Regions from separate parts of the Bradyrhizobium sp. Leo114 genome, predicted to be linked through region 4. Evidence: predicted binding sites of a transcription regulator. Region 4 holds the regulator's gene; each other region holds the start of a gene.
The links. Region 4 encodes LexA, which represses DNA repair genes until DNA is damaged. Its sites were predicted from a motif close to TGTTCNNNNTGTGTTCNG; they were not measured.
Positions count from the first base shown of each region.

Region 1: ACZIRK_RS02850 (ATP-dependent Clp protease adaptor ClpS) is a predicted target of LexA. The motif match lies at 2,968-2,985, and genes of this name have one in related genera.
Region 2: ACZIRK_RS30545 (PA0069 family radical SAM protein) is a predicted target of LexA. The motif match lies at 2,361-2,378, and genes of this name have one in related genera.
Region 3: ACZIRK_RS29205 (single-stranded DNA-binding protein) is a predicted target of LexA. The motif match lies at 5,568-5,585, and genes of this name have one in related genera.

Region 1 is NZ_JBUYEN020000002.1:101,296-109,314, forward strand. Features, by position in the region: gene ACZIRK_RS02840 (hypothetical protein) at 1-320, shown strand, start outside; gene ACZIRK_RS02845 (Tex family protein) at 401-2,722, opposite strand; gene ACZIRK_RS02850 (ATP-dependent Clp protease adaptor ClpS) at 3,017-4,744, shown strand; gene ACZIRK_RS02855 (alpha-ketoglutarate-dependent dioxygenase AlkB) at 4,867-5,442, shown strand; gene ACZIRK_RS02860 (DUF763 domain-containing protein) at 5,530-6,786, shown strand; gene ACZIRK_RS02865 (CYTH and CHAD domain-containing protein) at 6,799-8,019, opposite strand, start outside.
Region 2 is NZ_JBUYEN020000031.1:10,255-18,273, forward strand. Features, by position in the region: gene moaB (molybdenum cofactor biosynthesis protein B) at 1-227, shown strand, start outside; gene ACZIRK_RS30530 (RSP_7527 family protein) at 380-526, opposite strand; gene ACZIRK_RS30535 (bifunctional helix-turn-helix transcriptional regulator/GNAT family N-acetyltransferase) at 529-1,452, opposite strand; gene ACZIRK_RS30540 (glycosyltransferase) at 1,656-2,237, opposite strand; gene ACZIRK_RS30545 (PA0069 family radical SAM protein) at 2,400-3,563, shown strand; gene ACZIRK_RS30550 (ribonuclease HII) at 3,768-4,511, shown strand; gene ACZIRK_RS30555 (glycosyltransferase family 39 protein) at 4,599-6,104, shown strand; gene ACZIRK_RS30560 (uracil-DNA glycosylase) at 6,278-7,111, opposite strand; gene ACZIRK_RS30565 (electron transfer flavoprotein-ubiquinone oxidoreductase) at 7,255-8,019, shown strand, end outside.
Region 3 is NZ_JBUYEN020000028.1:81,133-89,151, forward strand. Features, by position in the region: gene ACZIRK_RS29185 (HAD-IA family hydrolase) at 1-460, opposite strand, end outside; gene ACZIRK_RS29190 (hemerythrin domain-containing protein) at 385-1,140, opposite strand; gene uvrA (excinuclease ABC subunit UvrA) at 1,264-4,239, opposite strand; gene ACZIRK_RS29200 (outer membrane protein) at 4,548-5,303, opposite strand; gene ACZIRK_RS29205 (single-stranded DNA-binding protein) at 5,756-6,253, shown strand; gene gyrA (DNA gyrase subunit A) at 6,669-8,019, shown strand, end outside.
Region 4 is NZ_JBUYEN020000024.1:7,883-15,901, forward strand. Features, by position in the region: gene ACZIRK_RS26555 (NADH:flavin oxidoreductase/NADH oxidase) at 1-235, opposite strand, end outside; gene ACZIRK_RS26560 (HAD-IA family hydrolase) at 1,485-2,114, shown strand; gene ACZIRK_RS26565 (molybdopterin molybdotransferase MoeA) at 2,124-3,335, shown strand; gene lexA (transcriptional repressor LexA) at 3,537-4,238, shown strand; gene ACZIRK_RS26575 (hypothetical protein) at 4,531-4,956, shown strand; gene ACZIRK_RS26580 (hypothetical protein) at 5,094-5,315, shown strand; gene ACZIRK_RS26585 (ComEC/Rec2 family competence protein) at 5,325-7,613, opposite strand; gene ACZIRK_RS26590 (MFS transporter) at 8,014-8,019, shown strand, end outside.

The sequences.
Region 1 (8,019 bases), on a different contig from region 4:
CCGCCGAAGCGCGTTCCTCCGCCTATGGCGTGCATCCCGCCTCCGAAGCCGCCGCCGCGGAAACCTCCGGCCATGCCACCGCCGCGGAAGCCTCCGCCCATGCCGCCGCCGTGAAAACCGCCGCCCATGCCGCCGCCATGGAAGCCACCGCCGCCGCCCCCGAAGCCACCGCGAGCGAAGGCCGGCGACGCGAACGCAAGCGCGGTCGTGAGCGCACCCGCGATAAGGGAATTGACGAGCTTGCTCTTCATCCCGATTCCTCCCTGGTTGAATTGCAGCGACGCATCGCGTCGCAACAGGAGAACGATCAGGAGAGCTAAAAGCTCCTTCGACTTCAACTGACAAAGGCGACAGATTCTGACACGGAAGTTAGCTTCCGTGCCAGACTAAGCAGTTCCGCTCAGCGTAGCGGCTTGCCGTTCTTCTCGCTGGCGCGGCGGAAGGCGTCGGCGAAGGCGTTGCCGGGTTGTTCTTGCTTGCGCGGGGCGGAGGACGTCATCGGCCCGCGAACACGGTCGCTCGACGAGCCCTTCGAATCCTTCTTGCCGGTCTCATCATCGAGCCGCAGCGTCAGCGCGATGCGCTTGCGGGCGACTTCGACGTCGAGCACCTTCACCTTGACGATGTCGCCGGGTTTGACGACTTCGCGTGGATCCTTGATGAAGGTCCTGGACATCGCCGAGATGTGCACCAGACCGTCCTGATGCACGCCGATATCGACGAAGGCGCCGAAGGCGGCGACATTGGTGACGGTGCCCTCGAGGATCATGCCGACTCTGAGGTCCTTGATCTCCTCGACGCCTTCCTTGAACACCGCGGCCTTGAACGCCGGACGGGGATCGCGGCCGGGTTTTTCCAGTTCGCGCAGGATGTCGGTGACCGTCGGCAGACCAAAGGTCTCGTCCACGAACGACTGCGGCTTCAACTGGCGCATGATCTCGCTGTTGCCGATCAGCGCCTTGATGTCGCTCTTGGTCGCCGTGAGAATCCGGCGCACCACCGGATAGGCCTCGGGGTGCACGCCCGAGGCATCGAGCGGATCCTCGCCGTCGTTGATGCGCAGGAAGCCCGCGCATTGCTCGAAGGCCTTCGGCCCCAGCCGCGGCACCTCCTTCAGCGCCTTGCGCGACTTGAACGGGCCGTTCGAGTCGCGGTGCTGCACGATGCTTTGCGCCAAGCCGGGCCCGATGCCCGACACCCGCGACAGCAGCGGCACGGAGGCGGTGTTGACGTCGACGCCCACGGCATTCACGCAGTCTTCCACGACGGCGTCGAGCGAGCGTGCGAGCTTGCTCTCGCCGAGATCGTGCTGATACTGGCCGACGCCGATCGCCTTGGGATCGATCTTCACGAGCTCGGCGAGCGGATCCTGCAGGCGCCGCGCGATCGACACCGCGCCGCGCAGGGTGACGTCGAGCCCGGGCAGTTCCTCGGACGCATAGGCCGAAGCCGAATAGACGGAAGCGCCGGCCTCGGAGACGACGATCTTCGTCATCTTCAAGTCCGGCAGCCGCTTCACCAGTTCGGTCGCGAGCTTGTCGGTCTCGCGCGAGGCCGTGCCGTTACCGATCGCAATCAGGTTGACGCGATGCTGAATCGCGAGCTTGCCCAGGGTCGCGAGCGCCTCGTCCCATTGCCGCTGCGGTTCGTGCGGATAGACCGCTGTCGTCGCCAGCACCTTGCCGGTCGCATCGACGACGGCGACCTTGACGCCGGTGCGATAGCCGGGATCGAGCCCCATGGTCACGCGCGCACCGGCGGGCGCCGCCAGCAGGAGGTCGCGCAGGTTGGAGGCGAACACGCGCACGCCTTCGGTCTCCGCCGCGGTCCACAGCCGCATGCGCAGGTCGATGTTGAGATGCACCTGGATCTTGGTGCGCCAGGCCCAACGCACGGTTTCGATCAGCCATTTGTCGCCGGGACGGCCGAGATCGGAAATGGCGAAACGCTTCATGATCTTCAGTTCATAGGCGCTGGGCACGCCGGCCACCGGCGGCTCCGCCTCCGGCTGCATCTGCAGATCGAGAATCTCCTCCTTCTCGCCGCGGAACAGCGCCAGGATGCGGTGCGACGGCAGCTTGTGCAGCGGCTCGCTGAAGTCGAAATAGTCCTTGAACTTTTCGCCCTCGGTCTTCTTGCCCTTGCGCACGGTCGAGACCATGCGCGCGTTCGCCCACACCTCCTCGCGCAGCGCGCCGATCAGATCGGCATCCTCGTCGAAGCGCTCGACCAGGATCGCGCGCGCGCCTTCCAGCGCCGCGGCCACGTCGGCCACACCCTTGTCGGCATCGACAAAGGCTGCCGCCTGCGCTTTCGGATCATGCTGCGGCTGCGTCATCAACAGCTCGGACAACGGTTCGAGCCCGGCCTCCTTGGCGATCTCGGCCTTGGTGCGACGCTTCGGCTTGTAGGGAAGATAGATATCCTCGAGACGCGCCTTGTTGTCGGCGGCCATGATCTGCGCTTCGAGCGCGGCGTCGAGCTTGCCCTGCTCGCGGATCGAATTGAGGATCGCGGTGCGGCGCTCCTCGAGCTCGCGCAGATAGGTCAGCCGTTCTTCCAGCGTGCGCAATTGCGCGTCATCGAGCGCGCCGGTCAATTCCTTGCGATAGCGGGCAATGAACGGCACCGTGGCGCCGCCGTCGAGCAGCGTGACGGCCGCCTCGACCTGCTGCTCGCGCACGCCAAGCTCCTGCGCAATCTGCTGATGAATCTTTGCCACGCAATTCCCTCTGCACCACTTCGAAGCAACCGAACCGCCGGTCGCAAGGCGCCGCTTATGGACATGCCCGCCGATTTGATCAAGCGGCAGAGAGAGGCAGTTCACAAGCGCGGCCGCGCGAAACGGCGAATCGGTATCGCGGTCTGTGCGCCGTCAATCTGCCGAAGATGTGTCGAATGGCTCTCCAGCGAAGCGCTCCCAACATTTTCCAGTTTGGCCTGCTTGACGAACGGCAGGTTTCATGATGTTCTTTTTTTGTTCTTTCGATCTTAAATTGTGCGCAAGAGGTATTTCATGGACGACGGGTATACCGGCGCCGAATCGTTTCAATTTGTCTTCCACAACGATAACGAGACGCCTCGAGAGTTCGTCAGAGAGCTTTTGCGCGCCGTGTTCGGCAAGTCGGAGCGGGAGGCCATCCTGTTCGCGGCCGAGATCGACCAGCAGGGCAACGCCACCTGTGGCCCCTATCCGTCCCGGGTCGCGGCAGCGCTATGGAAAACAGCGCAACAGCGCATCAACGCAGCCGGGCATGGTCTTCAGATTACCAGCGAAGCGGTAAGGACCAGCGGTCCCTGCGATCTGTGCGGCGCGCCGCCGCCGGTGCAGGAGGTGCAACTCGACGACAAGATTGCCTGCCTCTGCAGCGACTGCCTGCTCGCGGCAAGGGATGCATCCGAAAAATTGCAGGGCGAAGAATTCAGATACACATACGTCGCGATCGATTGGCATTTTGCGGGCATTCCACGCAACCAGCTCGTGACGCGGGCGCGCGGCTTTCCGGGTCACATGCGTGCGGACGTTCAGGTCGCGCTGGATCGACTGCTCTCCTCACCGATCCACTTCTTCGGCGTTCACGAAGAATATCGCTACGAGACGCTGACTTTTGCGGGATTGATGAACGACGGGCGCAATGCGCCGGTGATCGCTCCGCCGCAATATTATGAAGTCGATGTCGGTGAGCCGGCGGCGGTGAAATGTCTTAACAACGGATTGTGGCTGTGCCGCGCCGGCGAGCTTCGCTACGCGGTGCTGCTGTCCATTTATCGCGAATCCCGCAACGAGGACGCGATCCGAATCGAGATCGCGGTGCCGACCGGCGCGGCCGGCGACACCTTCGTTCAGCGCTGTTTTTCGGAACTCGAGCAAGCGGTGCAGACAGCACGCTCCTATCGCGGCAAGATTCTTTCGCTCGACAGCGGGGCCGAGTATCGCGGACGTTCAAGGGGCGTAACTGTGCACCGGTTGCCGCCGGTCGATCGCGAGGCCGTTATCCTGCACGAACCGACCCTGAGACTGCTTGAGCGCAACGTCCTGAACTTTGTCGGCAGCCGCGACGCGTTGCGCCGGCTTGGCCAGTCGACGCGCAAGGGCATCCTGCTTTATGGACCGCCGGGCACCGGGAAGACTCACACCATCCGCTACCTCGCCACCAACCTGCCGGGACATACGACACTGATCATCACCGCCGAACAGATCGGGCTGCTCGAAGCCTACATGAATCTGGCGCGGCTGCTGCAGCCGACGATGGTCGTGATCGAGGACGTCGACCTGATCGCCACCGACCGCGAGCTGATGGGCCCGTGCGAGGAATCGCTGCTCAACAAGCTGCTCAACGAGATGGATGGGTTGAAGGAGGATGCCGACATCCTGTTCGTGCTCACCACCAACCGACCCGAGGAGCTCGAAAGCGCGCTGGCCGGCCGGCCCGGCCGCATCGACCAGGCGATCGAGGTGCCGCTGCCGGATGCGATCGGGCGCGGCAAGCTCGTGCGGCTCTATGGCAAGAACCTGCCGCTTGAGGAGACCACCGTCGATGAAGCGGTGCGGCGCACGGACGGCGTCAGCGCCGCCTTCATCAAGGAGCTGATGCGGCGCCTCGCACAGGCCAGCATCGCCCGCGACGGCGGCAAGTCGGTGATGTCGGCCGACATCGACGAGGCGCTCGACGACATGCTGTTCGCCGGCGGCCGGCTCAATGTGAAACTGCTCGGCGGTGCGCAGGAGATGGCCGCGGAGTAACGCACGCCCGCGTGAAGGGCCATCGCGCCTGGTCCGGCGATGCTACCCGCGCCCCTTCATGTCGCGCTGCTCCGCCCTATATTTAGGTGGTGCCCCTGCAGGCCGAGATAAGGACCGCCGGCTTGACCGAGCAGCTCGCCCTCTTTGCCGACAATTCCTCCGCGTCATCAGCGCCGGAGGGATTGCGCTATGCCGCCGATTTCATTTCGCCTGACGTCGAGCGGGAATTGATCGCGCGCATCGCTGCGCTGCCGCTGCAACCGTTCCAGTTCGGCCAATATCAGGGCAAGCGGCGGGTGGCCTCGTTCGGCTTCCGCTACGACTATACGGAGCGCCGGATGCGCGAGGCCGATTTCATCCCGGACTGGCTCCGCCCCTTGATCGAGCAGGTTGAGGCCTTCGGCGGGCCACGGACCGAGATCGCCCAGGCGCTCTGCACCGAATACGAGACCGGCGTCGGCATCGGCTGGCATCGCGACAAGCCGCATTACGAGCGGGTCTTCGGCCTGTCGCTGGGATCGCCGTGCAAGTTCCGCTTCCGCCGCCCGGCCGGCGACAAGTGGGAACGTTTCACCTTGGAGGCGCAGCCCCGATCGATCTACCTGCTCTCGGGCGAGGCGAGACAAATCTGGGAGCACAGCATCCCAGCGGTCGAAGCGCCGCGCTATTCCATTACGTTGCGCACGATGCGGGACTAGTCGCGAGGGACGCTTCGATCACCTCTCCCTATGGGAGAGGTGAAGCAAGAACTGCTATACTCCACCTGATTCAGCACCAGGAGCCTCATGGCACGACGAACCGGTAGCGCCGATCTTCCGCTCCATAACGGGCGCGTGCCCGCGTGGCTCGGCCAGCGCATGTCCACGCTCGGCGCGATCATCACGCAGGCGATCGTCCACCATTACGGGCGCGAGGAGTTCCTGCAGCGGCTCGCCCATCCGTTCTGGTTCCAATCCTTCGGCGCGGTCATGGGGATGGATTGGCATTCCTCTGGAATCACCACGTCGGTGATCGGCGCATTGAAGCGCGGGCTCGTGCCGCTGCAAGACGAGCTTGGCATCTATGTCTGCGGCGGCCGCGGCAGCAACTCGCGCCGCACGCCGGACGAGTTGACCGCGCTCGGCGAACGCACCGGCTTCGATGGCGTGGCGCTGACGCGTGCCAGCCGGCTGGTGGCCAAGGTCGATAGCGCCGCCGTCCAGGACGGCTTCGAGCTTTATCTGCACGGCTTCTTCGTCACCGAGGACGGCAAGTGGACCGTGGTGCAGCAGGGCATGAACGGCGACAAGCGGCAGGCGCGCCGCTATCACTGGCATTCCGAAACTCTGAAGAGCTTCGTCGACGAGCCGCACAGCGCCATCGATGGTCCCGCGCAGGGCGAGATCATCAACCTGACCGATCATCGCGCCGAACAATCGCGCGCGGCGCAGCTCGATCTGCTCGGCGCGCTTGGGCCCGACGGCATCGCGCGCGAATATGCCGCGCTGTCGAAACAGCCCGAGGCGCAGCCGGAGCTGCCGCATCTGATCATGCCCGCGCATCACGACGTCCGCGCCAGCGACGTGTTTACGCGCCGCCTGCACGGCACGCTGGCGGCGGCCGCCGAATGCGGCCCGCGCGATTTTCGGGAATTGCTGCTGACGCCGGGCGTCGGCGCGCGCACCGTGCAGTCGCTCGCGATGGTCGCCGAGGTCGTCCACGGCGCACCCTACCGGTTCAAGGATCCCGCGCGGTTTTCGCTCGCCCATGGCGGCAAGGACCGCCATCCCTATCCGGTGCCGATCAAGGTCTATGACGAGACCATCCGCGTGCTGAAATCCGCCGTGCAGCAGGCGAGCCTTGGCCGCGAGGAGGAGATCCAGGCATTGAAGCGCCTCGACAGTCAGGCGCGCCTCTTGGAGCGAACCGCAACCGGCCCATCCTTCGATGCGTTCGTCGCGCAAGAGCGCAACCGATCGCCCGCGCTCGGCGGCCGCTCGGTGTTCGGATGGGAAGCGGAGATCGCCGGCAGCAAACGCGCGACGCCGGGCAAATCGACATAGACGCCGTCGGCTTCACGCCACTTGCAGCCGTTGCGCCTCCTTGAGGGCGACCTTCATCAGCGGCCTGATCGCCTTGTCCTCCCGGCCAACCACCACGCCGGCCGCAAGTGCGCGGGCGCGCCTGTTCTCGCGCGGCGCCTGCAGCGCTGCTGCCATGGCCATCTTCCGATGCGCAACAAAGTCGTTCAGCGCGCCAAGCGCATCCTGGATCTTCTTGAGATGGCCGGACAGGCGTTTAAGTCTCTTCTGCTCGCGCTTGGCCGGAAAAAGCGACTTGAAGAAGTCCACCGCATACCTGATCTTCTTGATCCTGATCCGGAGCTTATGCCGCGCGCGCGGCGACAGGCGGTCAAGGTGCTGGCCTTGCTTGCGCGCCTTCCTGATGCGACGGTGCAAGACGTCAGCCGCAAATTTTTCGATCGGAACGTCCATATGCTCGTTCGCCGAAGGCGGCTTCGACTCGACCCACTCCAGCGTGTCGACCAGCAGCCTGCGGAACCGTATCGAGCTCACCGCCCTCTTCGCCCGTGTAAGGGCATGGGCGCGCTTCTCGTCGAACTCGTCCTTGATGGCCTTGCCGCCGCGGCTCAGCGCGCGGTCGTGCGTAACCGGCTCGACCTGCTCGCTGATGAACACGTCGATTTCGCGCGCAGGCGCGAGCTCAGCCGTGAGCCACTTCAGCTCGCGCTTGGCGGCTCCCGTCCCGGCACCAGGCAGCACCTTCGAAAACAGCGAGATCGCCGCGCGGAGTCTGCGCAGGCCCACCCGCATCTGATGAACACCTTCCGCGTCAAGATTGCGGACCGCATCCGCATTTCCAGAGAAATGACGAACCGTCGCGCGGGCGATGACCCGGAATGCCTCGCCCGCCGTCATGTCGGCGGGGAGCTCGATCGGCTCGGCGAAAACGACCTGTTCCTCCCTGCCCTCGGCGAGGCCATAGCCGCGGTCCGATTTTGATCGCAAGTCGAGTTCGGCTCCCAACCGTTGCTCGATCGCTCTGGCAATACGGAATAGGTCAGCGAGCCGGCCGCTTTTCAGCTCAAGTTCGAGTTCCTCGATGGGGCTCGCACGGTGACCCGCAACGATCTTTCCCCGATCGATGGCGAGTTCGATCTCACTCCTGCGGGTCCGGACCGGAACGATGGTGCGATGAACCGATGTCTTGAACACAGGCTTCAGCTTGCGGCGTAGCTTGCCGGTGGCGAGCGGCTCGAGCGGCGTGTCGTCGAC
Region 2 (8,019 bases), on a different contig from region 4:
ACGCCAAGATCGGCGTCTCGACGATCCAGAGCCGCGCCACCGCAGGCGTTGCGGGCGCGACCTACATCTTCTGCCTGCCCGGCTCGCCCGGCGCCTGCCGCGACGGCTGGGACGGGATTCTGGCGGCGCAGCTCGACTACCGCACGCGCCCCTGCAATTTCGTCGAGATCATGCCGCGGCTGGATGAGCATTTGCGCCGGCCGAAGGCGCAAGGCGCAACTGTTTAGGTTCACCACGGCCGTCATTCCGGGGCGCGACGAAGTCGCGAGCTATGATGTGCAATTGCACATCAGAGAATCCATTGGGCCGGTTGCGCAGGCGGCAAAATGGATTCCGGGTTCGCGCTGACGCGCGCCCCGGAATGACGCTGGTGGCAACATCAACGCTTGTGAATGACCTTCATCAGCCAATCCCACGACGCGCGCATCATATCGCGATAAGCCTCGGCACGAAGCGCGTGCGCTCGCTTGATATAGAAGGCAAGCAGCTCCGGCGTGATGCGCCGCGCGGGATCGCGGCGCGTCAACTTCACAGCGCCCGCTCCCAGGTTTCGCCGACGAGGTCCTGCCCAAAGCTGCGGTGCGGCTCGCTTTTCACCAGCGCGAAGCCCGCGTCCTGATAGATTTTTCGCGCGGCGATCAGGATGCTCTGGGTCCAGAGCGTGATCTTGCGGTAGCCGCAGGCCCTGGCGAAGCTGATGCATTCGCCAACCAGCCGCTTGCCGAGCCCCTGGCCGCGCCCGGCCGGGTCGATCAAGAGCAGCCTGAGCTTGGCGACGTCGTCGGAATGCCTGACCAGGAACACCGAGCCGACCGGCGCACCTTCGAGATCGGCGATCCAGCAGCGTTCGCGCGAGGCGTCGAACGAGGTCAGGAATTTTGCGACGATCTCGGCGACCAGCGCCTCGAAGGATGAATCGAAGCCGTATTCGCTGGCGTAGAGCGCGCCATGGCTCTGCGCCACCCAGCCCATATCGCCCGGCCGCGGATCGCGCAGCACCGCGCGCGACGGCTGGGTCTCGCCAAGCAGCCGCTCGATCGTGCCCATTGCTCCGGTCAGGCGGACGCGATCGTCCGGCTGAAGCCGTGTCAGCATCGCCGCCACCTCGTCATGCGAGGTGCGGTTGATCCTGGTAAAGGTCTGCCGCCCCTTTGCGGTGAGGCCGAGCTGGTATTGCCGGCGGTCGGAAGCGAGCGGGCGTCGGGTCAAAAGCCCGTCCTCGTCGAATTTCTGCAGGATGCGGCTGAGATAGCCGGGATCGAGCCCGAGCTCGGTCCCGATCTCCTTTGCCGATGTCTCCTCGCGATGGGCCAGCTCATAAAGCACCCGCGCCTCGCTGAGCGAGAACGGGCTTTTCAATAAATGCTGGTCGAGGACGCCGAGCTTGCGGGTGTAGAAGCGATTGAACGCCCGCACCGCGGCGATTTGGGTTTCGGAATCCGGCTCTGACATAGGGGCACCTCAATAGTTGCCATTGTCAAATAATTATTTGACTTTGGCAAGTATCAGGCGCTGTCATTCCGGGGCGCGCGAAGCGCGAGCTATGATGTGCAATTGCACATCAGAGATTCCATTTGCCCACTTGGCTTGCGGCCCGATGGATTCCGGGCCTGCGCCTTTGGCGCATCCCGGAATGACGAGGGAAGCGTAAGGAACTACGCCACGATGATCCGGCTGCGCAGCATGGTGCGGGAGGAGCGGCCGAGCTGCCGCAATAGTCGCGCCTCGGAGCGGGGGGCATCCGGGCGGTAGCCGCCGAGCTGCTCATAGTGATCGCGCGCGATCAGGAGGCCCTGTTCGGCAGTCGGGCCGGTCAGCATGCGGGCGACGAACTTGAAGCTGTCGCGCAGGCGTGCGTCGGCGTAGGGCGAGCGGGCGTAGCGGAAGATGCCGGCGCGCGGCCGGCCGCTCATCGCGACGCCCTGGATGAACTGGGCGGTCTCCTCGATCCAGCCGCTGTCGAGTACGGCGCCGGCATGCAGGAACATCAGCCAGGGCGAGCGCGCCTGACGGGCGCCGGCCGCCAGCGCTGCGGCGCGACTGCCGTCGAAGGCCATGAAGCGGCAGCCGGCGACATCGGCGACGCGCTCGATCACGTCGGTCTTGGCGCCGTCCTTGGCGCGATCGACCAGCAGTACCTCTTTCACGACCCCGGCCGCGGCGCCCGGAACCAGCGCCGCAAGAGTCGCGACCGCGGTCCGCTCGTCGCCTTCAGTCGGAATAATCACGCTCAGCATCAACAGCGGCTTCGTTGGCTCAAAACAGGTGGAAAGCTCAAAATTGTTATCACCTTGTCACAATCAAAACAGCCGTAAGGGTGCAGTTTTTTGCGGCAGCGCCTCTGTGGAATTTCGCGAATGTGTTCTTGATTTGTTCTTACGACGTGCTAGCTTCAGAGCATGAGCCGAGCATCCTCTCATGCCCTCAAGCACCCGCCGGTGACGGCGCCCTCCACACCGGCGGGTGCGCCCTCCGCGTTTCCCGAACTCGCGGTCGCGATCGAGCGCGAACGGCGGCGCGGCCGCGGCGCGCAATCCAATGCCAGCGGCCGTTACGAGGCCGAGGCGCGCGTTACGTTCGACGACGGCTGGCAGAGCCTGGAAGACCTGCCGCCGTTCAAGACCACTGTCTCGCTCGACACCTCGCGCAAGGTGATCGCGCGCAACGACTCGCCCGATATCGGCTTCGACCGCTCGATCAATCCGTACCGCGGTTGCGAGCATGGCTGCGTCTACTGCTTCGCGCGGCCAACCCATGCCTATCTCGGCCTGTCGCCAGGACTGGATTTCGAATCGAAGCTTTTGGCAAAACCTGATGCGCCGGCGCTGCTCGAGAAGGAGCTCGCCGCGCCGGGCTATGAGCCGCGCATGATCGCGATCGGTACCAACACCGATCCGTACCAGCCGATCGAGCGCGAACACAAGATCATGCGCGGCATCCTCGAAACCCTGGAGCGCGCCGGCCATCCGGTCGGCATCGTCACCAAATCGGCGCTGGTCGTGCGCGACATCGACATCCTGCAGCGGATGGCGAAGCGCAACCTGGTCAAGGTCGCGCTGTCGGTGACGACGCTCGATGCCAAATTGGCGCGCACCATGGAGCCGCGCGCCTCGACGCCGCCGAAGCGGCTAGAGGCGATCAAGCGACTTTCGGATGCCGGCATCCCCACCACCGTAATGGTGGCGCCCGTGATCCCCGCGCTGAACGATTCGGAGATCGAGCGCATCCTCGATGCGGCGGCGCATGCCGGCGCCAAGGAAGCAAGTTACGTGCTGCTGCGGCTGCCGCTGGAAGTGCGCGACCTGTTCCGGGAATGGCTGCTCGCGAACTACCCGGATCGCTACCGTCACGTCTTCACCCTGATCCGCGATATGCGCGGCGGGCGCGACTACGACTCGCAGTGGGGGACGCGGATGAAGGGCACCGGGCCGATGGCCTGGATGATCGGCCGCAGGTTCGAGATCGCCTGCGAGAAGCTCGGCCTGAACAAGCGCCGCTCGAAGCTGACGACCGACCATTTCGTCAAGCCGAAGCAGAGCGGCGAGCAGTTGAGCTTGTTTTAGGACCGTCATTGCGTCCCTCTCCGTCATTGCGAGGAGCGTAGCGACGAAGCAATCCATATCTCCGCAAGCGGAGAGGTGGATTGCTTCGCTGCGCTCGCAATGACGGAGGAAAGATCGGAATGTCTGCCTCAAAAAGCTGAATAATGGGGACGAGCGCCGGGTTCCCGGTTGCGCGGCGGCGGCTGCTTCAGCACAGTCGCGCCCATGAGTCGGGACAAGTCTGAGAAGAAAAAGCCGGTCAAACCGGCAAAAGGCGTGATCGCGGTGACGCCACCGAGCTTTCGGCGCGAGCGCGCGCTGATCAAGCGCGGGGTGTGGCCGATTGCCGGCTGCGACGAGGCCGGACGTGGCCCGCTGGCAGGTCCCGTGGTGGCCGCGGCCGTGGTGCTCGACCCGAAGCGGATCCCGAAAGGCATCGACGATTCGAAGCGGCTGACGGCAGAACGGCGCGAAGAGCTGTTTGAGCAGATCTGCGCGACGTCGGCGTTTGCGGTGGCTTTCGCTTCGCCGGCGCGAATCGATCGCGACAATATCCTGCGCGCCTCGCTCTGGGCGTTGGCGCGCGCCGTGCAGGCGCTGCCGGAGGCACCCAAGCATGTCTTCGTCGACGGCCGCGACAAGGTCGCCGTGACTTGCGACTGTGAGGCCGTGATCGGCGGTGACGGCATCGTGATGTCGATCGCAGCCGCTTCCATCATCGCCAAGGTGACGCGGGATCGGCTGATGTGCGCGCTGGCGCTGGATTGTCCCGGCTATGGCTTCGAACAGCACAAGGGCTATGCGGTGCCGGAACATCTGGAGGCGTTGGATCGCCTCGGCCCGAGCGCGCATCACCGCAGCTTCTTCGCGCCCGTGATCGCCGCGCGGCAGAAGCATTTTCCGGAAACGATCGAGCCCGATCTCTTCACGGTGGACCCGACCATCGAGGCCGAGGCGACGGCTGCCTAGCCCCGTTGCCTCCATCGCGTCGGCCCTTTATCAATCTCGGGATCGATTGAGGCCGCACACAGGGCTGGTTCCGGGCATTTTGGGCGCATGCGTTTCACCTCCCTGGTCGTCGAACTGATCCGCGCCCGGCCGCGGCTCGTGGTCTGGATCGTGGTGCTGGCGCAGGCCGCGCTGTGGCTGCTGGTGCCGCTGTTGATCTATCGCAGCCCGCCCGGCGATGTCGCGACCGTGCTCGCCTTCGGCCGCGAATACCAGGTCGGCACCGATCTCGGCCCGCCGCTCGCCTTCTGGCTCGCCGACATCGCGTTCCGCGCCGCCGGCAATCACGTCTTCGGCATCTATCTGTTGGCGCAGATCTGCGCGATCGCGACCTTCGTGAGCCTCTATCACCTTGGCCGCGCCATCATTGGCGGACAGCAGGCGGTGCTCGCGGTGCTGCTCACGATGACGGTCACCGCCTTCTCTTCGCCCGGCCTCGAGTTCGGCCCGCTGGTGCTGGCGCGCCCGCTCTGGGCGCTGTTGCTGCTGCATTCCTGGCAATTGTTCGGCCAGAACCGGCGCAGCGCCTGGTTCGCGTGGTCGATCGATTGCGGCCTGTTGTTGCTGACGACACCGGTGGCGATCGGGATGATCCTGCTGGTCCTGGCCTTTGCGCTGGCGACTGCACGCGGACGCCGCACGCTGGCCTCGCTTGATCCGCTGTTTGCGCTGCTCGTGGTGATCGTGCTGGCGCTGCCTTACTTGATCTGGCTGATGCGCTCGGATGTTGTGACGCTGCCGCCGCTGCCTGATGTCGCGGATTTGCGCGCGCGGGTGACGCGCTCTGGCGTGCTGCTCGGCGGCTTGGTGGTGTCGATGGCCGGCATCGCGCTGCTCCTCGCCCTCAATTCTGCCTGGTTCGCCCGCAAGCCGGAGGAGGCGCCGATCATCGGCCGGCCGCCGCTCGATCCTCTGGGACGGCAGTTCGTCTATTTCTTCGCCTTCGCGCCGGCGCTGATTGGCAGCCTGCTCGCCGGCCTGTTCCATCTCGACCACGTGGTCGGCGGCGCCGGCGTCGCGCTGCTGCTGTCGGGATTGGCCGTGATCGTCAATGCCGGCGATCTCATCCATCTCTACCGCCAGCGGTTGTTGCGCTCGGCCTGGGCGGCGGCGATTGCCGCGCCGGCCTTGGCCGTCGTCGCTGCGACGCTGTTCGTGCCCTGGACCGGCACAGCCGAAGTGAGGACTTCCATGCCGGCGGCCTCGATCGGGCATTTCTTCGCCGACAGTTTTGAGCGGCGCACCAACCAGCGGTTGCGCGCGGTGGCCGGCGATCCCGAGTTGGCGCGTCTGATCGCGATGGACCCACGGCGCCCGCATCTGTTGCTCGACGGAAGGCCGCGGACGCCCTGGCTCTCGCCGGCGAAGCTTAATGAGACGGGCGGACTGATCGTCTGGCGCGCGTCCGATACGTCGGGCGCGCCGCCGCCCGAGATCGCGCAACGCTTCCCGGACCTGGTGCCGGAAGTGCCGCGATCGTTCGAATGGCTGGTCAACGGCCGGCAGCCGCTGCTCAGGATCGGCTGGGCCATCGTGCGGCCGAAGGGGCCGTAGGCCTGTTTCTCGCCGTCAGCCCCTCATGGTGAGGAGCGCGTCTTCGCGCGTCTCGAACCATGAGGCCCCAGTCTCGCCCGTGGCCATCCTTCGAGACGCCTGCTGCGCAGGCTTCTCAGGATGAGGGGAAAGCGTGGGGTGGGCAAAGCGCAGCGTGCCTATCCTACGGTCTCTCAGGATGAGGACGAACTCTGCTGCCCCAGCGCCTTCGCGATGGCGCGGAGGTCTTGCCATGACATCCGCTTGTAGGAGGGCGAGCGCAACAGATAGGCGGGGTGGAAGGTGGCGATGGCGCGGATCGTCCGGGTACCGGTGTCGTAGTCGAACCATTTGCCGCGGGTGCGCATGATGCCCTCGCGCGTGCCGATCAGCGCCTGTGTCGAGGGATTGCCGAGCGTGACCAGCACGTCGGGATTCACCAATTCGATCTGGCGCTGGATGAAGGGCAGGCACACCTGCGTCTCCTGCGGCGTCGGCGTGCGGTTGCCCGGCGGCCGCCACGGGATCACGTTGGCGATATAGGCCTTGCTGCGGTCGAGCCCGATCGCCGCGATCATCCGGTCCAGGAGCTTGCCGGAGCGCCCGACAAAGGGCAGGCCTTCGATGTCCTCGTCACGCCCAGGCGCTTCGCCCACGAACATCACCCGCGCCGCCGGATTGCCGTCGGCGAACACAAGCTTGGTCGCGGTATGCTTCAGCGCGCAGCCGTCGAAATTCGCCAGTAGCGTCCGCAGCGCGTCCAGCGTCGGCGCGGTCCGTGCCGCCTCGCGTGCAGACGCAACCGCCGCATCCGGCGCGATGGTGATTTCGCTGCGCGGAACTGTCGGAGCCGCAGGCGGCATCTCGCGCTGAGGACGCGGCGACGCCCCCTCGCGCGGCGGTGCGGCGGGAACAGGCTCGGCCTCCGCAAGCCGGTTGATCGGCTCGTCAACAAGCGCGCAATCGACCCCGGCCTCCAGGTAAAAGGCCAGCAATTGCTTTAAGGTAGGGGCAGGCTCGGGCGTCATGGTGGGATACAAGTCCTCCGCCCGCAATTTAGGATGCATCGCGCCGTCGCGAAATGCATTTCAATGGTTGTCCTCGCGACAAAAATCGGAAACAACGCAGCCTAACGAATTAGAAGCGTTCTCAACCGGGCTGAGAAGAGACCATGAGCACCGAAGAATTACCGCCCCGCGAATCCATGGAATTCGACGTCGTGATCGTCGGCGCCGGACCGTCGGGCCTCTCGGCTGCGATCCGGCTGAAACAGCTCAATCCCGATCTCAGCATCGTCGTGGTGGAGAAGGGTTCCGAGGTCGGCGCGCATATCCTCTCCGGCGCGGTGATCGATCCGGCGGCGCTCGACAAATTGATTCCGGACTGGCGCGAGGATGCCGACTGTCCGCTGAAGACCCAGGTGAAGGACGACCGCTTCTACTGGATGACGGCCGCCGGCGCGATCCGGCTGCCGAACTTCATGATGCCGCCCCTGATGAACAATCATCACTGCTACATCGGCTCGCTCGGCAATGTCTGCCGCTGGCTGGCGCCGAAGGCGGAAGCGCTGGGCGTCGAAATCTATCCGGGCTTTGCTGCCGCCGAAGTGCTCTATGACGACATTGGCAATGTGCGCGGCATCGCCACCGGCGACATGGGCATCGCCAAGGACGGCTCGCACAAGGACTCCTACACTCGCGGCATGGAGCTCGTCGGCAAATACACGCTGTTCGCGGAAGGCGCGCGCGGCAGCCTGTCGAAGCAGCTCATCGCGAAGTATCAGCTCGATGCCAAGAGCGAGCCGCCGAAATTCGGCATCGGCTTGAAAGAGGTGTGGCAGATCGATCCCGCCAAGCACCAGAAGGGCCTGATTCAGCATTCCTTCGGCTGGCCGCTCAACAATTCCACCGGCGGCGGCTCGTTCCTCTATCACTAC
Region 3 (8,019 bases), on a different contig from region 4:
CCTGTGACGGCGCTAGGTCGGCGCGCTTGAGGACGCGGCTGAATTTAGCGGCCTTGCCAAAGATCGACGCGCCGCAATCGAACGAGGAGAACAGCGCCGTAGTCTCGCCGAGCAGCCGGCGTGCGTTCGCCTCGTTGTCCGAACTGACCAGCACCAGTTGCATGCCGCCGTCCTTGAGTGTGCGCAGCATGGTTTCGGTACCCGGAAACAGTTCGATATCGGCTAGGTGCTCCGCTTTCAGCCGGCGCATATGCCGGGCGATGATGGGTATCTTCCACATCGGCACTTCAAGCCGCGCGACGATCTCGCGCGAGCCGGCATGCCGCAGCTCTTCGACGTCCTCATCCGCGACGCGGCGGAAACCGAAGCGGTCAGCAACATCGTTTACGTTGCGCAGGAACCAGGGAAAGCTGTCTGCAAGCGTGCCGTCGAGGTCGAAGATGACAAGGGAGTAGGGCATTCGGCGGGAGAAGAGATAGCACGCGCTGAGACAATTGCGAAATTAACAAATGGAAAAGCGGTCGCAAACCTGCGATCGGCATTGGCTGTTGCCGCATGCCGCCGGAGGGCAGTTGCACTAATGTCGCTCGGCTTCGGCCTCCTGCTCGAGCTGCAGGATATGAGCCCGCAGCGCATCGAACCTGGCTTCCGTGGCGTCGCTGAACAGCGGATCCTTGTGGGGGACAAGGCTGACGCGATTTCGGTCCAATCCTCGGACTGCAATGCCTTCAGCGCGGCCGGAAAGAAATCACGATCTTCCATCCTGATATGACGCCGCTCATGCTCCAGGAAATCGCGAACGATGCGGTCCACGTCCTGACGAAGGAACTCGCGATCAGCAAGCACGCCGTCGACGGCTTTGGCGACGAGGTGCAATCCCTTGGCGCCTTCCCGGTGCTCATGCGCGAGATCGCCGATCTTCGCTGCAGCGGCGGGATCGCGAATTTTCAGTTTGGCGAAGACACGGTCTTCCTGAGCATGATGGTATATCTCAGTATAGACTTCGAAATAGGCGATGATGGCGCGGATGACCTCGTAGTCCGGCCGGCCTGAGCGATCGAAAATATCCAATTCGTGCTCGAGGACGGCAAGCAGCCGTTCAATATTGCGATGCTCTTGGCTTAGCAGCTCGATGATCATTGCGGTGATCCACAAGGGGGTGAACCATCGCAGAAAAGTAGACGCTCAAATCATCGTGGCATTGCGTTAGATCAAGGTCGAAACCGATTTGCACCGGAACGCGTCCGAAGCGTCGGAAAACCCTCACTCCGCTGCTTCGCTCGCGCTGCTCTTGCGTGGCTTACTGTTCGCCTTCTTCAGCACCGGCGCCAGGAATTTGCCGGTGTAGCTCCGCGGTGCCTTGGCGATGTCCTCCGGCGGACCCCAGGCGACGATTTCGCCGCCGCCGTCGCCGCCTTCGGGGCCGAGGTCGATCACCCAGTCGGCGGTCTTGATGACTTCGAGGTTGTGCTCGATGACGACGACCGTGTTGCCCTGGGCGACCAGCTCGTGCAGCACCTCCAGCAGTTTTGCCACATCGTGGAAGTGCAGGCCGGTGGTCGGCTCGTCCAGGATGTAGAGCGTGCGGCCGGTGGCGCGCTTTGACAGCTCCTTTGCCAGTTTGACGCGCTGGGCTTCACCGCCCGATAGCGTGGTCGCCTGCTGGCCGACATGGATGTAGTCGAGACCGACGCGGTGCAGGGTCTGGAAGGTTTCGCGGACGCGCGGCACCGCCTTGAAGAAATCGGCGGCTTCTTCCACGGTCATGTCGAGCACGTCGGCGATCGACTTGCCCTTGAATAGAACCTCCAGCGTCTCGCGGTTGTAGCGCTTGCCCTTGCAGACGTCGCAGGTGACGTAGACGTCCGGCAGGAAGTGCATCTCGATCTTGATGACACCGTCGCCCTGGCAGGCCTCGCAGCGGCCGCCCTTGACGTTGAAGGAGAAGCGCCCGGGCTCGTAGCCGCGTGCCTTGGCCTCGGGCAGGCCGGCGAACCATTCGCGGATCGGCGTGAAGGCGCCGGTATAGGTCGCAGGGTTCGAGCGCGGGGTACGGCCGATCGGTGACTGGTCGATGTCGATGATCTTGTCGATATGCTCCAGGCCCTCGATGCGGTCGTGCGGCGCGGCGGCTTCGCTGGCATTGTTGAGCTTGCGCGCGATCGCCTTGTAGAGCGTGTCGATCAGGAGCGTCGACTTGCCGCCGCCGGAGACGCCGGTGATGCAGGTGAACAGCCCCAGCGGAATCTCCGCCGTGACGTTCTTCAGGTTGTTGCCGCGGGCGTTGACGACCTTGATGGTGCGGCGATGGTTTGGCGGCCGCCGGTCGGAGATCGGCACCGAAAGCTCGCCGGTGAGATATTTGCCGGTCAGCGATTTCGGATTGCGCATGATCTCGGCGGGCGTGCCTTGCGCGACGATATGCCCGCCATGCATGCCGGCGCCGGGGCCGATGTCGAGCACGTAGTCGGCGAGGCGAATGGCGTCCTCGTCATGTTCGACCACGACCACGGTGTTGCCGAGGTCGCGCAGCCGCTTCAGCGTATCCAGGAGCCGCGCATTGTCGCGCTGGTGCAGGCCGATCGAGGGCTCGTCCAGCACATAGAGCACGCCTGTCAGCCCCGAGCCGATCTGGGACGCGAGTCGGATGCGCTGGCTTTCGCCGCCGGACAATGTGCCGGAGGAGCGGGACAGCGTGAGATAGTTGAGGCCGACGTCGAGCAGGAAGGTCAGTCGCTCGCGGATTTCCTTCAGCACGCGCGCGGCGATCTCGTTCTGCTGCGTGTTCAGCGCTTCCGGCACGGTCTCGAACCACTCGCCGGCGCGCTTCACCGACAGGTCGGCGATCTCGCCGATATGCTTGCCGCCGATCTTGACGCACAGCGCTTCCGGCTTGAGGCGATAGCCACTGCAGGCGGCGCAAGGAATGTCGGTGAAATATTTCGCCAGCTCCTCGCGCGCCCACTCGCTCTCGGTCTCGCGGTAGCGGCGGTTGATGTTGGTGATCACGCCCTCGAACGGCTTCTTGGTGTCGTAGGAGCGGACGCCGTCCTCATAGGAGAACTTGATCTCGTCGTCGCCGGAGCCGTGCAGGATGGCGTTCTGCGTCTTCTTCGCCAAGTCCTTCCACTTGGTGTCGAGCGTGAACTTGTAGTGCTTGCCGAGCGCGGTCAGCGTCTGCAGGTAATAGGGCGAGGAGGACTTGGCCCACGGCGCGATCGCGCCCTTGCGCAGGGACAGATCCTTGTCGGGAATGACGAGGTCCTCGTCGACATGCTGCTCGATGCCGAGGCCGCCGCAGGCGGGGCAGGCGCCATAGGGATTGTTGAACGAGAACAGCCGCGGCTCGATCTCGGGGATGGTGAAGCCGGAGACCGGGCAGGCGAACTTTTCCGAGAACAGGATGCGTTCCGGTCCGCTCTTGTCGTGGATCTTTGCGGTCTTCTTCTTTTCTTCGGCGGGAGCTGCCGCCGGGGCGTCGGCGAATTCGATCACCGCAAGGCCCTCGGCAAGCTTGAGCGCGGTCTCAAAGCTCTCCGCGAGACGCTGACCGATGTCGGGGCGCACCACGATGCGGTCGACGACGACGTCGATGTCGTGCGGAAACTTCTTGTCGAGGCTCGGCGCTTCGGCGAGCTCATGGAAGGTGCCGTCGATCTTGACGCGCTGAAAACCCTTCTTGAGATATTCGGCGAGCTCTTTCCGGTACTCGCCCTTGCGGCCGCGCACGACCGGCGCCAGCAGATAGAGGCGAGTGCCCTCGGGCAAGGCGAGCACGCGATCGACCATCTGCGAGACGGTCTGGCTCTCGATCGGCAATCCCGTGGCCGGCGAATAGGGCACGCCGACGCGGGCCCAGAGCAGGCGCATGTAGTCGTAGATCTCGGTGACAGTGCCGACGGTCGAGCGCGGGTTCTTCGAGGTGGTCTTCTGCTCGATGGAGATGGCGGGCGAGAGGCCGTCGATCTGGTCGACATCAGGCTTCTGCATCATCTCCAGGAACTGGCGGGCATAGGCCGACAGCGATTCGACATAGCGGCGCTGGCCCTCGGCATAGATGGTGTCGAAGGCAAGCGAGGACTTGCCGGAGCCGGACAGGCCGGTGAAGACGACGAGCTTGTCGCGGGGAATCTCGACGTCGATGTTCTTGAGATTGTGCTCCCGCGCGCCGCGGATCGTGATGGCACGCGTTGAGGAGCCGGCGGTCGGTTGGCGCTTCGCCCTGAGCACTTCATCCATATCGGCATTTCCAGGCGCTTGTAAGCGCGCCACGTTATGGGCGCGCGTCGTCGGAAATCCCTACCACGGCGCCGATGGGGTGATGCCGGAACATAGGAAGAACGGGCGACGATTTCCAGTGCTCAGCACGAATCATCAACGATTTGTTTCTGATCGCATTTCCTGCGTGCAGCTTTGGCAGTAGCTGGCAGCAAGAGGGGCCCGCGCAAGCGGAGCTTCGCAGATGAGCGGCTCGGAACTAACGACACGCAAACAAAAAGGCCGGCGCAAGGCCGGCCTTTTCTTAAGATTGATATCCGATCGCGAGATCAGTACCGCCCGATGATCGGAGCGCCGCCGAGGCCGAACTTGTAGTTCACGCGGACGGTGACGAGGTCGATGTCCTGCTTGATATTCTCGGTGGCGAAGAGGCTGCCGGCCGGGCCGGCGAAGCCATTGTTGACGAAATCGTAGGAGCGATTGCCCAGGAAGATGTGATTGTACTCGGCGCCGACCGACCAGTTCGGCGCAAAGCCGTACTCGATGCCAGCGCCAACCGAGGCTCCCCAGCGGGTGTCGTTGATGTCGTTGGTGATCGGGAAACCGGTGAAGGCGTCACGCACGCGGTAGCGATCGGCGACCACGGCCGCGCCGCCCTTGACGTAGAACAGCACATTGTTGGCAGCATAGCCGATCTGGCCGGTGATCAGGCCGAAGGCGTCGACCCTGGTCTCGTTGGTGTCGATGCCCGTCAGCAGGCTGATGTTGCTGCCCTTGAAGTCGGCCCAATTGCCCTGGCCTTCGACGCCGAACACCCAGGTGCCCATCTGCCAGCGATAGCCGATCTGACCACCAGCAGTGCCGCCGTCGGCGTTATGGGAGCCGTCACTGAAACCAAGGACGTCCCAGCGGTTGCGGCTCGTTCCCCAGCCGCCGTTGCCGCCGATATAGAACCCGGTCCAGTCGTAGACGACGGCGACGGGCGCCGGCGGAGCCTTGACATAAGGGCGCGCGGCAAGATCGGCAGCCGAGGCGGGCGCAGCCAGCGCAACCAAGGCAACCGTTCCAAGCAAAAACTTCTTCATCGTAGCTCTCCAGCCTTTGTTCGCTTCAATTTGGTCCCGAAGCGTTACGGTATTAAAGACGCGAGCGCCGCGCCGTCGTTTTAGGCATATACTCCGATTCAACCGGAAATACCGTCGCCGAAACGCAACACTTCACGGCGAAGTACCGGGAACATAAGTTAATGGTTTTCTTGATGTTTTATGGAACCCCAGGGTCGATTTCGGGTTCCATCCTGGCCGCACCAAATTTGGGCCACAATGCCACCACGATTATGTCAAGTTGCATGGAACAAAACTGGAACAATGGCGCGGCTGGTGCTATATGTGGATAACCGCGCAATGGACGGGGAATGGCTGCGCCCGACGGTGTCGGCGAGCGTATAGGGTCCGTCAGCAATGTAAGATGTGGTTAGCGAAGACTGAATGTGGCCGCCGTGTAACCGGCCGGCCCAGTGATTGAGTGGAGAGCGGCGATGGCGGGAAGCGTAAATAAGGTCATTCTGGTGGGCAATCTCGGCAAGGACCCGGAAATCCGGCGGACCCAGGACGGCCGTCCGATCGCCAATCTGAGCGTCGCGACCTCCGAGACCTGGCGCGACCGGGCCACCGGCGAGCGCAAGGAAAAGACCGAGTGGCACCGTGTCGTCATCTTCAATGAAGGGCTCGCCAAGGTCGCCGAGCAATACCTGAAGAAGGGCGCCAAGGTTTACGTCGAGGGCCAGCTCCAGACCCGGAAATGGACCGATCAGAGCGGGGTCGAGAAATATTCGACCGAAGTGGTGCTGCAGGGCTTCAACTCCAACCTCACGATGCTGGACGGCAGGGGCGGCGGTGGCGGCAGCTTCTCCGACGACATGGGCAGCGGTGGCGGCGATTTCGGCGTCAGCGGCCCCTCGAGTTCCGCGCCACGCCGCGCCGTGCCGGCCGGCGCCCGCAACAACAACGACATGGACGACGATATCCCGTTCTGATCGAGCGGTACGTTGCCGGAAAGATCGCGTGAGGATGAAAATCTCCCTCGCGCGATACAGCTTGCGTCGAACTTATCCTCTTCAATGACTGCAGGATATCAGCGTCAAGCGATTGATATGGCTTGATGTGCCGCGGCCGGGTTGCTTGTGGCTCCGGTTAATGTGAATTGTGAGGAAATCGATCTAACCGACAGGGCGCGGCGATGCGGGCGCCGCCAACGGCCCGCGGGCGGTTTCCTGACCTCGGAGGGCGCCTTGCCGCACGCCGCTGGGGTGTTCCCGCGGCGCGCCGGTCGACCCCGTAAGTCTATGAAAAAACGAAGGGAAAAACCGGTCGCCGAGGCCGTTCCGGGGTGGTGGTCGGGCCCCCGATACGCTATATGATTCTGCAGTAGAACCGACCCGGATTCCCCCTTTGTCAGAACCTGAAGACGACAAGCCCGGCGAGCCGTCGGGGCCCTCCGACATTCGTCCCGTTTCCATCCTCGACGAGATGAAGAAGTCCTACCTCGACTACGCCATGAGCGTGATCGTGGCGCGGGCGCTCCCCGATGCGCGTGACGGGCTCAAGCCGGTCCACCGCCGCATCCTGTATTCGATGTACGACCAGGGGCATACGCCGGACAAGAAGTACGTCAAGTCCGCGCGCGTGGTCGGCGACGTCATCGGTAAGTATCACCCACACGGCGACCAGTCGATTTACGACGCCATGGTGCGCATGGCGCAGGATTTTTCGATGCGCGTGCCGCTCATCGACGGCCAAGGCAATTTCGGCTCGGTCGACGGTGATCCGCCGGCGGCCTATCGATACACCGAAGCACGCCTGACGCGGGCGGCAGAGGCTGTGCTGGCGGACATCGAGAAGGACACGGTCGACTTCCAGCCCAACTACGACAACAGCGAGCAAGAGCCGTCGGTATTGCCGACGCGGTTTCCGAACCTCCTGGTCAATGGCGCGGGCGGCATCGCCGTCGGTATGGCCACCAACATCCCGCCGCACAATCTCGGCGAGGTCGTCGACGCCTGTGTGGCGCTGATCGACAACCCGGCGCTCACCATCGACGACCTCATCAACATCATTCCGGGGCCGGATTTCCCCACGGGCGGCATCATCCTCGGTCGAGCGGGCATCCGAGCATCCTATCATCTCGGCCGCGGCTCGATCGTGATGCGCGGCAAGGTCACGATCGATACCCTGCGAAAGGATCGCGAGGCGATCATCATCACGGAGATCCCGTACCAGGTTAACAAGGCGAACATGGTCGAGCGGATCGGCGAGCTGATCCGCGAGAAGAAGATCGAGGGGATTTCCGACCTGCGCGACGAATCCGACCGCGAAGGTTTCCGCGTCGTGATCGAACTGAAGCGCGAGGCGATGCCGGACGTGGTGCTGAATCAGCTCTACCGCTTCACGCCGCTGCAGACCAACTTCCCGGCCAACATCCTGGCACTCGATTCCGGCCGTCCGCAGACGATGAACCTGAAAGATCTGCTGACGATCTTCGTCAACTTCCGCGAACAGGTGGTGACCCGGCGAACCAAATACCTGCTCGGCAAGGCGCGCGACCGCGCACACCTCCAGGTGGGCCTGGCCATCGCGGTTGCCAATATCGACGAGGTCATCCGCGTCATCCGCTCTTCGCCGAATCCGGCGGCCGCGCGCGAAACCCTGATGTCGCGCGATTGGCCGGCGCGGGACGTCGAAGACATGATCACGCTGATCGACGATCCGCGCCACCGCATCAATCCGGACGGCACCATCCGCC
Region 4 (8,019 bases):
TGTCGTCCCAGATGCCGAGATCACCGACCGTGCCGCAGCCGCGCCGCTCGACCTTGGTCGACTCGACAATGACGAGCCCCGCGCCGCCGGCGGCGAACTTGCCCGCATTCATCAAATGCCAATCGGTCGAAAATCCCTTCACGGCCGAATATTGATGCATCGGCGGCACCACGATCCGGTTCTTCAGCGTGATCCCGCGGATCGTCATTGATGAGAACAGGAGCGTATCGGACATGGTTTTCCTCGCATCACTGGACATCGTTACCCGCTATTTCACCGGGGTCGGTTTCCTGCCGCGAACGATATATGTGCCGTCAATGACGGCAAAGCCGAAATGCGGGAGGCTTCCATGCCCAATCGGCGATTGCCGAAGCACGAGTCTCGCGCTCGTCCGTCGCACTTATGCTTCACCCGTTGCCAACTCCCGCGGTCATTCCGGGGCGGGCGCAGCGCGAGCTATGATGTGCAATTGCACATCAGAGAATCCATTCATCCGCTGGCGCAAGCTGCGAAATGGATTCCGGGCTCGTCCTTCGGACGCCCCGGAATGACAGCCTCCGTCATTGCGAGCGGAGCGAAGCAATCCATGCCTCCGTTCGCTGCGCTATGGATTGCTTCGCGGAGCCTGTCATCGGACGGCGCTTCGCGCTTATCCGTTGGCTCGCAATGATGTTGTGGTTGCTTTGGGTGCGACATATCAACCCGACGGGCAAATCAGCAGAAACGTGTCCAGACTATCAGCGAAAAACATTTCGCTTTCGCCGTCGGGCAAATCAGTGATTTAACTCCGCGCGTCTCACCCAAGAGAGGGGCGGCTCGCGATCGTCACGAACGTTGCGGTGAGATGCGGTGGACGTGATGGGTGTGACTGACGAGCACACACAGCACGGACGGCGAAGTCGTGTGGTCCTGGCGCCCCGACGCTGGCGCTAAGTTTCGTGCGAACACATTCGCACTAGACGACGGTGGCAAGAAAGCTCGGTCACCGGGGAGAGTACGAAGTAAGCCGTAACACCATCGCGCAGGGAAAGCCGGAATGCTTCGGTTGAACCTGTGGTCCTACTCCCGTGCTTTTTGTTGCACGGGACCCATGGGTGCAACCGGCACCCGGCTTTCCCTGCGCCCTCTGTTCGATGAGAGGGCCGAGAGTAACGCAAAGCTCGGGCGAACAACGCCGCGAGAATGCGGACTCACATCCTCATGCTGTTTGAAAGTTGAATCAGAACCCATCCCCGTCATTGCGAGCGCAGCGAAGCAATCCATCGCGCCACTTGCGGAGAAATGGATTGCTTCGCTGCGCTCGCAATGACGGTGGAGAGAGCGTTTCCCCAGGACTACGGTCGTAGGATGGGTAGAGCGAAGCGAAACCCATCATTCGCACCGCTTGCTCCATCGCGATGGGTTTCGCTTCGCTCTACCCATCCTGCAGGCCCGCGAACGAAGACATTGCCGCCCCCTTGGGATTTTCGTACACAACCGTCGCCATGACCCAACCGTCCCTTTCCCCCGGCTCCGCCGATGTCCTGTTGTTCGACCTCGGCCGCGTCGTGCTCGATATCGATTTCGGCAAGGTGATGACCACCTGGGCCGGCCATGCCGGCTGCGAGCCCGGCGAGCTCGCCACCCGCTTTGTCATGGACGAGAGTTACAGACATCACGAGGTTGGCAAGATCGATGACGCCGCCTTCTTCGCAGGCCTGCGGCAGTCGCTCGGCATCAGCATCTCCGACGCCCAGTTCCTGGAAGGCTGGAACGCGATCTTCGCCGGCGAGATGCCGGGAATCGCCGAGCACCTGGCGCGCGCCAAGACGCGTCTGCCGCTCTATGCGTTCTCGAATACCAATCCGCCTCATATCGAGCATTTCTCGACAGCCTATTCGGACGTGCTCGGCCACTTCCGTCAGATCTTCTTCTCCTCCACGATCGGGCTACGGAAACCTGACGCGGACGCCTATGATTACGTGATAAAGGCGATCGGCGTGCCGGCTTCGCGCATCGTGTTCTTCGACGATTCCGCCGAGAACATCCGCGGCGCACGGGCGATGGGCCTCGCAGCCATTCACGTCACATCACCGGATGATGTGACGAACGCGCTTCTCGCCCTCGGAATTTAGGAGTTGCCCGTGGCCTTGATGCCGGTCGCCGATGCGCTTGCCGCGGTTCTCGCCGGCGCGGAACCTTTGCCGGAAGAGATGGTCGCACTCGATGCCGCCTATCACCGCACGCTTGCCCGTGACGTCGCGGCAAAGCGTACTCAGCCGCCACTGGCGATGTCGGCGATGGATGGCTATGCGGTGCGATCCGCCGATGCCGCCGACTTGAGCGCGCGGCTGAAGGTGATCGGCGAAGTCGCCGCGGGCCGGCCGTTCGATCGGGAACTTGGTCCGCGGGAAGCGGCACGGATCTTCACCGGAGGCGTCATTCCCGCCGGCGCCGATGCGGTCGTGATCCAGGAGGACACCCGGGTCGATGGCGATCACATCACCATCACCGAGGCCGCTGTCGCCGGGCGGCATATCCGGCCCGCCGGCGTCGATTTCCGCGAGGGTGACGTGCTGCTGAGGCGCGGAAGCCGGCTGACCGACCGCGCGCTGTCGCTGGCGGCGTCGATGAACTATCCGGAACTCCCCGTGCGGCGCCGACCCAAGGTCGCCGTGCTCGCGACCGGCGACGAACTCGTGATGCCGGGCACCTCTCCGGGTCCAGGCCAGATCGTCTATTCCAACGGCTATGCGCTGCGGGCGATGGCGCGTGCAGAAGGCGCTGAAGCGATCGATCTGGGGGTCGCCGCCGACACGGTTGCCGCCACCACCCACGGCATACGCCGCGCGCATGCCGCGGGCGCCGACATCCTCATCACCACCGGCGGCGCCTCGGTCGGCGACCATGACCTCGTGAAGCCGTCGCTTGAGGCCGAGGGCGTGACCATGGCGTTCTGGAAGATCGCGATGCGGCCGGGCAAGCCGATGATGCATGGCCGGCTCGGCGCGATGCGAGTGATCGGCCTGCCCGGCAATCCGGTGTCGTCCTATGTCTGCGCCTATCTGTTCCTGGTGCCGTTGATTCGGGCCCTGCTCGGCCGCTCGGCGATTCATCACGTGACGGAAAGCGCCCTGCTCGGCCGCGATCTCGCCGCCAACGATCAGCGCGAAGATTATCTTCGTGCGCTACTCGAAGAGCGCGACGACGGCACGCTGATCGCAACGCCGGTCACCAAGCAGGACAGTTCGCTGCTTGGGAATCTCACTGCGGCGCAGGCACTTGTGATCCGTCCGCCATTCGCGCCGGCCGCAGCAAAAGGCGCGCCTTGCGACATCCTCCGATTGCCTGAATGACGCTGCGACCAACACCTGCCGGAGCATCTCTGGTCGCGTTCACCAGAAATTAAGTGGTTGCGGAACACATATCGAACATATAGTGTCCGTTCATGATTTGTTTCGAAACTCGCTGTCTACGAATGGGAGTGCGTGACTCCCGAGATCAGCTCTTCTCAAGTCTCGGATCGAACGACGCTACCAACCGGGGGAATGCTCGCGATGCTTACGCGCAAACAGTATGAACTTCTGCGTTTCATCAACGAACGGCTGAAAGAGGCCGGCGTGCCTCCTTCCTTCGACGAGATGAAGGACGCGCTCGACCTGCGCTCGAAGTCCGGCATCCACCGCCTGATCACGGCGCTGGAGGAACGGGGCTTCATCCGCCGCCTGCCGAACCGCGCCCGCGCGATCGAGGTGATCAAACTGCCTGAGCTCTCCGCCGCCGGCAACGGCCGCCGCGGCTTCACGCCGAGCGTCATCGAGGGCACGCTCGGCAAGCGCACGACCAGCGCGGCCGTGGCCGAAGACGATGGCAACCGTCCCGTCGCCGTTCCCGTGATGGGCCGGATCGCGGCGGGTACGCCGATCGAGGCGCTGCAGACCCGCAGCCACACCATCAGCGTGCCGCCCGACATGCTCGGCTCCGGCGAGCATTATGCGCTCGAGGTGCGCGGCGATTCCATGGTCGAGGCCGGCATCCTCGACGGCGACATGGCGCTGATCCAGCGTAACGACACCGCCAACACCGGCGACATCGTGGTGGCGCTGATCGATGAGGAGGAAGCGACGCTGAAGCGCTTCCGGCGCCGCGGCGCGTCAATCGCGCTTGAGCCTGCCAATGCGGCCTACGAAGTCCGCATCCTGCCGCCGAACCGGGTGCGGATCCAGGGCAAGCTGATCGGGCTTTATCGCAAGTACTGAGCCGACGAGGACGCAGCAGCTCGTCTGGTACTTTGGTGGGTGATCTGCCCTCAAGGACACTGACAAGAACGATTTAGAGTGATTAGAATAAGAGCCCCGGTAAGTTCGCCGGGGCACTCTCGGTGCAAGGAGATGTGCGGCAGCGCCTCCTATCGTGTTTGTGAACGGCTAGAGGGCGCGGGCCGTACAAATGCCAAGAACGGAGCAGAGGCTTATAAGTTATCGTCCACTCTGATAGAGGCCTGCGCCTCTTCCCAGGCCGGGTCGGCTATCTCGAATGAGGAGCAATCCGATGTGTGACTATAGCCTGCATGCCGTGGCGACGCGTCCCGCCCAGGTTGGAGAGACGCTTATCACCACCACCTTCCGCGGTACCTCGACCCGCGGCTTCGCTTCGGAAAGCGATCCGACGGTCGCAGTCTGCATGCTTCCCGGGACCGAACTCGCGTTCGCCGATAACGTCCGCTACGACAATCGCTGGATCTGGACCAAGACGACCGGCTTCCGTGTCGGCAAGTTCAACCAGATCGATGCGCATATTCGGGATCGTCATCACGACGCGATCGACTTCCCCGATGGCAGCCATGTGCTGGTGACCCAGCTCTGCGAAGGGCAGCGGGCGACCGTGCTGCAATTGCCCGTGACGCATCATGTTGCAGAGCCGGCACCGAAGGCGGTCGACCAGCGCCCCGCGCCGAACCCGCTGTTCATCGGCTGAGAGCTTCGGGCAGCGTGCGCCGCCGGTCTCGGCCGGCGGGACGTTGCCGCGGGTGAAAAGCAAAGTATTCGAGCGGCCCCGGAGGCCATCCCGGGGCAGATGTGGTTTTGTTGAACTATTCGCAAGGGGCATGATCGGTGGTCACCAAGATCACATGGCAAAAAGCCGGACGGGTGGCCCAGCCCGGCCGATACATGTTCAGGTTCGGCTGGCTCACCGTCGCAGCGGAAGATCTCGCGATCTGGGAGCGATTTCCGGATGCGAGCTTCACGCTCGTGCAAGTGCCGTCGCATTCGGGCGGTCCCGACGAATTTCGGCTCGGCGCCTTCGAGCTGCCGGCCAACGCCGGTGGAGATTGACGGGAGCGCTCAGTCTTCCGGCTGCAGGTCGGACTCGGACGGGGTCGCATCGATGGCGCGCGGCGCGGGTGCCCCTTGGATCCGGATCGTGGTCTCGGGTTCGCCTTCGCCTGACACCGCAGGCGACCACGGCCGGTCGAGGCCGGCGGGCTTGACCGCATCGATGACGAAGCCGTTCCGGTTCCGCCGCAGCGCCAGCCCGCCCTGCCGCCGCAGGCGCTCGGCATCGATGACCGCCGCCGCACAGCCTTGTGGCACCGGCCGTGCGGTCACGATCAGCACCGCCCGTTCGCAATCGTCCGCGAGCGCCTCGGATCGCTGCGTGAGCGCGATGAACGCGCCACCGGCCACAGAGGTCACGCAGCCGCTCTCATCGCAGGACACGCCCTCCGTGAGCGAAGGATCGCTCGCGCTGCGGGCATCGGCATCCGCGGCAAGCCACTCCTTGGCGAGAAACGCGTCCTTCGCGGTCCGCATCAGGTGCAACCGCCCGTCACCGCCGCGAACGGCGACATTGCGGCCGTCGCCGGAAATCAGGATGTCGGGTTGCGGCGCCCTCACCGCCCAGACCACCGCAATGAGAAGCACCGCCGCGCCGGCGAAGCGCAGCGGCGTGCGCAACAGCCCGAGCAGGATGACGCCCAGGCTCGCGGCGATCAGCGGGCCGATCCCGAACGCACTGACGTGGCCGACTGCGCCCGGCAGCGCGGCGACCCATTGCGCAACCACGATCATCCAGTCGATGCCGCTGCCCATGATCGCCCAGAACACGCCATCGAAGCCGAACGGCATCGCCAGCAGGCCAAGCAGCCCAGCCGGCATCACCAGCGCCGACACCACCGGCATCGCCGCCAGATTGGCAAGCACGCCGAAGGGCGCCACCCGATGGAAGTGAAAGGCGGCATAGGGCGTGGTCGCCAGCCCCGCTACCAGCGAGGCCAGCAGCAGCATCGCAATCTCGCGCCCGCCCCACAGCGCGATCCGCGCGGTCGCGGAATGATCGGGCGCGGCAAACAGATGCGGCATGCCAATCTGCACCAGCGCCACCAACCCGAGGGTGGCCGCAAACGACATTTGAAAGCTCGGATGAACCAGCGCTTCCGGTGCGATCGCGAGCACGATCATGGCCGCGACTGCGAGCGTCCGGAACGTCACCGCGCGGCGGTCCACCATGACGGCGATCAGCACCACCGCAGTCATGAAGAACGAGCGCTGCGTCGCGACCTCCGCTCCCGACAGCAGCAGATAGAAGGCGGCAGCGACCAGCGCCGCCGCGGCGGACCATTTCTTGATCGGAAAGCCCACAGTGAGCACCGGGAACAGTGCGAGCAAGGCGCGGACTGCGAAGAAGACCACGCCCGCGACCACCGCCATGTGATAGCCCGAGATCGAGAGTACGTGGCCGAGCCCCGAGATGAACATCGCATCATTCACCGGCTCGGAGATCGCATCGCGCCGGCCGGTCAGGAGTGCGGTCGCGATCGCGCGATTGTCGCCTTCGAGCACGTTGCGGATCCGCGCATCGATCGCATCGCGCATGCCTTGCATGAACGCCGCATAGCGCAGCGCAAATCCGCGGCCTTCCGGCGACGCCGTCGTCTTGATCGCGCCGAGTACGAAACCGGAGGCGCCGATGCCCTGGAAATAGAGATCGCGGCTGAAATCGTAGCTGCCGGGCCGTAAGGGAGCGAGCGGCGGCTGCAGCCGTGCCTTCAATTCGACGAAGCTGCCGACGTCAGGGGCAGTGCCCTTCTTCACCGACAGCCTGACACGCTCGAGCTTCGGCGCGCCGCGCTGGCTTTCGATGCTCGCGACGCGCAGCACGAAACGGTCGGTACGCTCGCGGATGTCACGTGTCTCGACAAATCCGGTGAGCGACACCGAAAACATCGGCCGCGCCAGCACGCCATGTGCGACCCGCGCGGTGCGCCAGGTGGCAACCGCAAAACCCGTCGCAACGGCGGCAATGATGACGGCGGCAGCGAACGCCTGCCGCCGCCTGAGCAGGAACGCGACAGCGCATAGCGCGATAGCCACGATGACCGCGACCGACAGCACTGGCTCATGGTCGGCGGCGAAGTAAAGCGCGATGCCGCAGCCGAACGCGACCGGCACCCAGGGCAGAAGCCGTCCGGCGCCCGCTTCCGCCCGGACCCACTGGCGCAACGTCTCGACGATTGGCGGCCAGGCGCCGACGCCGATCGGGGCATAACCACCCGCCGGCGCCACCGCCTCGCGGGGCGGCCAGGTGCCGGCATAGCCGCGCCTGCCGCCCGGCGTCCTGCCCTCGTCCGACATCCTGCGCCCTGGAGTATTCCTGCTTCAACAAAGCTACCGGAACCGGGTATCCGCGGGATAGCGGAACAGATGCGGAATACGGAGGAAAGGACGCCCTGCCGGCGCGTATCCGATGTTAGCGCTCCAAGCCCGATTGAGCCGAAAGTCTCATAAGGCCACAGTCCCATTGAGGATTAGAGTACCGTCACGCCTCAACCCGGACAGATGGGAAAGAGGCAGTGGTGGCTCGCGGTTCGAAGACCGCTGGAGCCCTTCTCAGGTGGTTCAAGGCTTCCCTGAGACCGGCGTTGCGGACGCAACTCGCAAATCAGGCCTGTAGCGTCACGCATCACGCGCACTCCGCGAGCGAACAGAGCGCTGAAAAACGCGAGGAGAAGCCTTTGAACCAAAGGAGCAGCACATGGCA